DNA from 2 places in the Variovorax sp. Soil_C_17 genome. Region 2 is predicted to be linked to the other one. Evidence: predicted binding sites of a transcription regulator. Region 2 holds the regulator's gene; the other holds the start of a gene.

Region 1 (3,403 bases), on a different contig from region 2:
TTCAACCGCACCGCCGCCGCCGCGCGGCTGGGCCTGAGCCTGCGGCAGATCCGCTATCGCATTGCGCGCCTGGGCATCGCGACGCCGGGCGGCGACGACAGCCAAGGCAATGGCCCCGACGAGTGAACACAACCGCCCCGCACGGCCGCCCGACGCTGCGTCGATGAGTGGCGGCCGGCCGCCCGAAGGCGCTCGCATCGCAGCGGGTAGCGCGAAGGTGGGCTCATGAACCCGGCCCTCTGGCAGGACGGCTGGTACCGCTTCGCCCGGCCACTGCGCTCACCGAACTTCGGGCCGCGGCCCGCCGGTGCGCAAATCGACCTGATCGTGCTGCACTCCATCAGCCTGCCGCCGGGCCGCTATGGCGGGGACGAGGTGCAGCAGCTCTTCACGAACCAGCTCGACTGGGATGCGCATCCCTACTTCGGCAGCATCCGCGGCCTCGAGGTCTCGGCCCACTTCTATGTTCGCCGCAACGGCGAGCTCTGGCAGTTCGTGAGCTGCGACGACCGCGCCTGGCATGCCGGCCCCTCGTCCTGGCGCGGCCGCACCAACTGCAATGACGATTCGATCGGCATCGAGCTCGAGGGCCTGGAGGGCGACCGTTTCGAGCTTGCGCAATACGAGACCCTGGCCAGTCTCTGCCCGGCCCTCGCGCAGCGCTACGCGATCGCCTTCATCGCCGGGCACGAGCACATCGCACCGGGCCGCAAGGCCGATCCCGGCAGCGGCTTCGACTGGGCTCTGCTGCAGCAGCAGTTGGCATGGGCGCCCGCGATGTTCCCGGACACAACTGTTGCCCGCTGATTTTTTTGATCGTCGATGCGTCACTGATGCGCCGGCGCCACGGCCGCGCGATCGCAGCTCTTGCTTTCAGCCCGCGCAGCAACCATGCGCCTTTCAGGCCCAAAAACGCGCGCAAGGCGCATGGATAGCGGCGCCCGCTAAGGTGGCTCAGTAACGACGGGGCAAACCCGCCGATCGCAAGGCGTCCACAGGGGATGGATACCGTTGAACTACAAGGAAAACACTATATCTAGTGGGTTGAACCCCCCTTGGACCCCAGATATAGTGTGCCCTGGTCCCGTGCTTCATGCGGAGCAACCGGCCAGACGCGGCACCGCCGCCCCCAACAAGAATTGCCAACAGAGGATCGAATGCAAACTGCCCTGAACCATCCCGCCACCTCCCGCGCCGTAACCTCGACGCCGCAACACCCCAGCGACAAGGCCGGCTCGCCCGCCGGCAACGCGCTCGCCAACTACCAGATCATCCGCCGCAACGGCGCCGTCGTTCCCTTCGAGCCCAACAAGATCGCGATTGCGATGATGAAGGCCTTCCTCGCGGTGCACGGCACCCAGGGCGCGGCCTCCGCCAGCGTGCGCGAAACGGTCGACACCCTGACCCAGGGCGTGGTGCGCGCCATGCTGCGCTCGCGCCCGGGCGGCGGCACCTTCCACATCGAGGACGTGCAGGACCAGGTCGAGCTGGGCCTGATGCGCGGCGGCCACCACGAGATTGCGCGTGCCTACGTCCTGTACCGCGAGCGCCGCGCCCAGGAGCGCTCCAAGCAGGGCGAGCAGGATGCCCCGATCGCCGTCTCCACGCTGCACGTGCTGGACCGCGGCGAGCGCGTGGCCCTGGACCTGAACGAGCTCAAGGGCCTGATCGAGTCCGCCTGCGCCGGCCTGGGCGAGAGCATCACCGCCGGCCCGATCGTGGCCGAGACCATGCGCAACCTCTATGACGGCGTGCCGCTGGACGAGGTCTACAAGGCCTCGATCCTGGCCGCCCGCACGCTGATCGAGAAGGACCCCGACTACACCTTCGCCACCGCGCGCCTGCTGCTGCACACGATCTTCAAGGAAGTCATCGGCCGCGAAGTGCCGGCCGCCGAGCGCGCCCAGGCCTATGCCGACAGCTTCCCGCTGTTCATCAAGAAGGGCGTGGACAACGAGCTGCTCGACGAGAAGCTGCAGCAGTACGACCTGGCCCGCCTGGGCGCCGCGCTCAAGCCCGAGCGCGACCTGCAGTTCGACTACCTCGGCCTGCAGACCCTGTACGACCGCTACTTCCTGCACGTGCGCAAGACCCGCATCGAGCTGCCGCAGGCCTTCTTCATGCGCGTGGCCATGGGCCTGGCGCTGAACGAGATCGACCGCGAAGCCCGCGCCATCGAGTTCTACGAGGTGCTGTCCTCCTTCGACTTCATGTCCAGCACGCCCACGCTGTTCAACAGCGGCACGCTGCGCTCGCAGCTCTCCAGCTGCTATCTGACCACCGTGCCCGACGACCTGGACGGCATCTACGAATCGATCAAGGAAAACGCCCTGCTCTCCAAGTTTGCGGGCGGCCTGGGCAACGACTGGACGCGCGTGCGCGCGCTGGGCAGCCACATCAAGGGCACCAACGGCGAGTCGCAGGGCGTGGTGCCCTTCCTCAAGGTGGTGAACGACACCGCGGTCGCGGTCAACCAGGGCGGCAAGCGCAAGGGCGCGGTCTGCACCTACCTGGAAAGCTGGCACCTCGACATCGAGGAGTTCCTGGAGCTGCGCAAGAACACCGGCGACGACCGCCGCCGCACGCACGACATGAACACGGCCAACTGGATTCCCGACCTGTTCATGCGCCGCGTGATGGAAAAGGGCAGCTGGACGCTGTTCTCGCCCTCCAGCGTGCCGGACCTGCACGACAAGTTCGGCATCGACTTCGAGACCGCCTACGTCGCCTATGAAGAGAAGGCCGCGCGCGGCGAGATCAAGCCCAGCCGCACCGTCCAGGCTACCGATCTCTGGCGCAAGATGCTCACGATGCTGTTCGAGACCGGCCATCCCTGGATCACCTTCAAGGACGCCTGCAACGTGCGCTCGCCCCAGCAGCACGTGGGCGTGGTCCACTCGTCCAACCTCTGCACCGAGATCACGCTCAACACCAGCGACACCGAGACCGCCGTCTGCAACCTGGGCTCGGTGAACCTGCTGCAGCACCTGAAGGACGGCAAGGTCGACCAGGAGAAGCTGAAGCGCACCGTGTCGACCGCGATGCGCATGCTCGACAACGTGATCGACATCAACTACTACGCGGTCAAGAAGGCCCGCGACTCCAACCTGCGCCACCGCCCCGTCGGCCTGGGCCTGATGGGCTTCCAGGACGCACTGTACGAGCTGCGCATCCCCTACGCCTCGCAGGAGGCCGTGCAGTTCGCCGACGAGTCGATGGAAGCGATCTGCTACCACGCCTACTGGGCCTCGACCGAGCTGGCCCGCGAACGCGGCCGCTATTCGAGCTACAAGGGCTCGCTGTGGGACAAGGGCGTGCTGCCTCCCGACACGCTCGACCTGCTCGAGAAGGCGCGCGGCGGCTACGTCGAGCTGGACCGCTCGGCCACGCTGGACTGGGACGC
Region 2 (3,403 bases):
CCGCCAGTAAATGGCGAAACCTGGTCATCGGGACCGGCGGCGCTGGCGCGAAGAACCTGTTTGCAATCAATGTGCCCGTCCCATCCGTGGAGAGCGGCAATCCGACGGCGCTGACTGCCCAGCAATCGGCGCCCGGAGCGACCGACATCTTGTGGGAAATCAACAGTGACAACCCGGACTACAGCGAGCTGGGGCACGTACTGCAGGCGCCGGAGGCCGGCATCATGCAAGACGGTACCTCGGTCATCATCACCGGGAATGGCTATGGCAGCGCCAGCGGACGTTCCCGGTTGTATGTGATTGATGCGCAGACAGGCGCGCGCATCAAGGTCCTGAGCCCGGCTCTCAGCAGCTCCTCCGCTGGTCTCGGTGGCGTAAAGCTGGTACGTGACGCCAACAAGCGCGTTGTGGCCGCCTATGCGGGTGATCTTTTGGGCTTTATCTGGAAGTTTGACTTCTCGTCAGCCGATCGTTCGGAATGGGGTGTGGCTTTTTCTAACAATCCGTTCTTCAATGCGTCCAATAGCGAGGGTAAGCCAGAGCCGATCACGGCCGCGCCCACCGTGCTGCCCCATCCGCTCGGCGGCGTCATGGTCCTTGCAGGAACGGGCAAGCTGTTCGAGAGCGATGACGCATCCAGCACGAGCGAGCAAAGTCTCTACGGGATCTGGGACAAGGCACCGCTGGGTGGCGTTGTGAGTGCGGCCGATCTCGTGACGCAGACCATCACCCCTTTGACGATAAATGGCAGCACTGGCGAATACTTCGCTATCAGCAGCAACAGCGTGGACTATGGCACCGGCTCTGCCGCGAAGAAACGCGGCTGGAAGATCCGAATGACTATCGCCCCCGGCCAGCGGCAGATTTACTCACCCCAGATCGAATCGGGTCGTGTGCTCTTCGACACCATGGTGCCCGGCGGCACAGCCACCGGCTGCACTGCGACGCAGCCCCAGGGTTATACCTTCGTGCTCGATCCCTTCACGGGTGCGCCGAGCCAGGACGGCCCAACTTTCGATACCAGCAATGACGGCTCGTTCACGGCAGCGGACAACGTCACTGCCGCCGTGACGCACTTCTCATCGATCGGGCAGCGCCGGATTGTGCGGGTTCCTGGAAGTTCCGAGGTCCGGCTTGAAGGTCCTGGAACACCCGGAAGTCCTCTGGGCGCGGATTCCACCAAAAAGGTCAAGCTGGGAGGAACGCCTGTTAAGCGCCAATGGCGGCAGATCATCTCGCCTCCTTCTTACTGAACAAGCAATGACATTGATCAACCAGCCACGCCGGCGCCACGGCGGCTTCACCCTCATCGAGGTGATGATCGTGGTCGCGATCGTCGCCATCCTGGCCGCGATCGCCTATCCGAGCTATCTCGAGTCCGTGCGCAAGTCGAAGCGCGCCGAGGCACGCGCACAGCTCATGGAAGCGGCGCAGTACATGCAACGCTTTTACTCGCAGAACGACAGTTTCCTGAAGGTCCTCAACGACAACACAAAGTCAGACATGACGCTTCCGCCCGCATTGGCGTCTGTGCCACGGGGAGGGGCGACAACTTACACGATTCAGTTCGTGACGCATACCGCCAGCTCTTTCAATCTCGAGGCGGTGCCAACGGGGTCGATGGAGGGAGACCGCTGCGGATCGCTGCGACTCGACAACACAGGGGTTCGGGGGATTGCGAATGCCAAGTCCGGCTTAAGCCCCAGTGACTGCTGGCGCTGATCAAATATCGCGCAGCAACTGCCTGAACTCGTCCACGTCCTCGAAGCTGCGATACACCGAGGCAAAGCGCACGTAAGCCACCTTGTCCAGGCGCTTGAGTTCGCGCATGACAAGCTCGCCCACCTTCGTCGATTCGATCTCGCGCAATCCGCTGGACAGCAGCTTCTGCTCGATGCGCAGCAGCGCGTGGTCGATCTGCTCGATGCTCACCGGCCGCTTGCGCAGCGCCAGCATCATCGAGGCGCGGACTTTCTTGGCGTCGAAGTCGGCGCGGCTGCCGTCCTTCTTGACCACCACCGGGAAGTTGACGTCCGGCCGCTCGTAGGTGGTAAAGCGCTTTTCGCAGGTGCTGCACTGGCGGCGGCGCCGCACGAAGTCGGCATCCTCCGATACGCGGGTCTCGACGACCTGCGTTTCGAGATGACCGCAGAAAGGGCACTTCATGCGGACGCCAGGCGGGTGATCAGCGGTACACCGGGAAGCGGCTGGTCAGCGCATGCACCTTGGCGCGCACCGCCTCGATGGTGGCGGCGTCGCGCGGGTTGTCCAGCACATCGGCGATCAGGTTCGCGGTGAGGCGTGCCTCTTCGTCCTTGAAGCCGCGCGTGGTCAAGGCAGGCGTGCCGATGCGCACGCCGCTGGTCACCATCGGCTTCTCGGGGTCGTTGGGGATGGCGTTCTTGTTGATGGTCATGTGGGCGCTGCCCAGCACGGCCTCGGCTTCCTTGCCCGTGATGCCCTTGGCACGCAGGTCGACCAGCATCACGTGGCTTTCCGTGCGGCCGCTGACGATGCGCAGGCCACGCGCGCTCAGCGTTTCGGCGACGATCTGCGCGTTCTTCACGACCTGCTGCTGGTAGGCCTTGAATTCCGGCGACAGTGCTTCCTTGAAGGCCACGGCCTTGGCCGCGATCACGTGCATGAGCGGGCCGCCCTGCAGGCCCGGGAAGATCGCGCTGTTGATCGCCTTTTCGTGCTGCGACTTCATCAGGATGATGCCGCCGCGCGGGCCCCGCAGGCTCTTGTGGGTGGTGGAGGTCACCACGTCCGCGTGCGGCACGGGGTTGGGATACACGCCTGCCGCGACCAGGCCGGCGTAGTGGGCGATGTCGACCATGAAGATGGCGCCGACGTCCTTGGCGACCTTGGCGAAGCGCTCGAAATCAATGCGCAGCGAATAGGCCGAGGCGCCGGCGATGATCAGCTTGGGCATGGCGTCGTGCGCCTTGCGCTCCATCGCGTCGTAGTCGATTTCTTCCTTGTCGTTGAGGCCATAGCTCACGACGTTGAACCACTTTCCGCTCATGTTGAGCGGCATGCCATGGGTCAGGTGGCCGCCTTCGGCCAGGCTCATGCCCATGATGGTGTCGCCGGGCTTCAAGAAAGCCAGCATCACGGCCTCGTTCGCGGAGGCGCCGCAATGGGCCTGCACGTTGGCGGCATCGGCGCCGAAGAGCTGCTTGACGCGGTCGATGGCCAACTGCTCGGCGACGTCGACATGCTCGCAGCCGCCGTAGTAGCGCTTGCCGGGATAGCCTTCGGCGTATTTGTTGGTGAGTTGCGAGCCTTGCGCAGCCATGACGGCCGGGGAGGCGTAGTTTTCGCTCGCAATGAGCTCGATGTGCTGTTCCTGCCGCGCGTGCTCGGCTTGAATGGCGGCCCAGATTTCGGGATCGGTCTG

The links. Region 2 encodes NrdR, which represses ribonucleotide reductase genes. Its sites were predicted from a motif close to CACNANATNTNGTG; they were not measured.
Region 1: AC3A6Y_RS08450 (ribonucleoside-diphosphate reductase subunit alpha) is a predicted target of NrdR. The motif match lies at 1,029-1,042, and genes of this name have one in related genera.

Annotation. Positions count from the first base shown of each region.
Region 1 is NZ_JBDGIT010000001.1:1,743,173-1,746,575, reverse strand. It holds gene AC3A6Y_RS08460 (sigma-54-dependent transcriptional regulator) at 1-126, shown strand, start outside; gene ampD (1,6-anhydro-N-acetylmuramyl-L-alanine amidase AmpD) at 226-807, shown strand; gene AC3A6Y_RS08450 (ribonucleoside-diphosphate reductase subunit alpha) at 1,158-3,403, shown strand, end outside.
Region 2 is NZ_JBDGIT010000002.1:1,019,055-1,022,457, reverse strand. It holds gene AC3A6Y_RS13315 (pilus assembly protein) at 1-1,253, shown strand, start outside; gene AC3A6Y_RS13310 (type IV pilin protein) at 1,261-1,722, shown strand; gene nrdR (transcriptional regulator NrdR) at 1,723-2,166, opposite strand; gene glyA (serine hydroxymethyltransferase) at 2,186-3,403, opposite strand, start outside.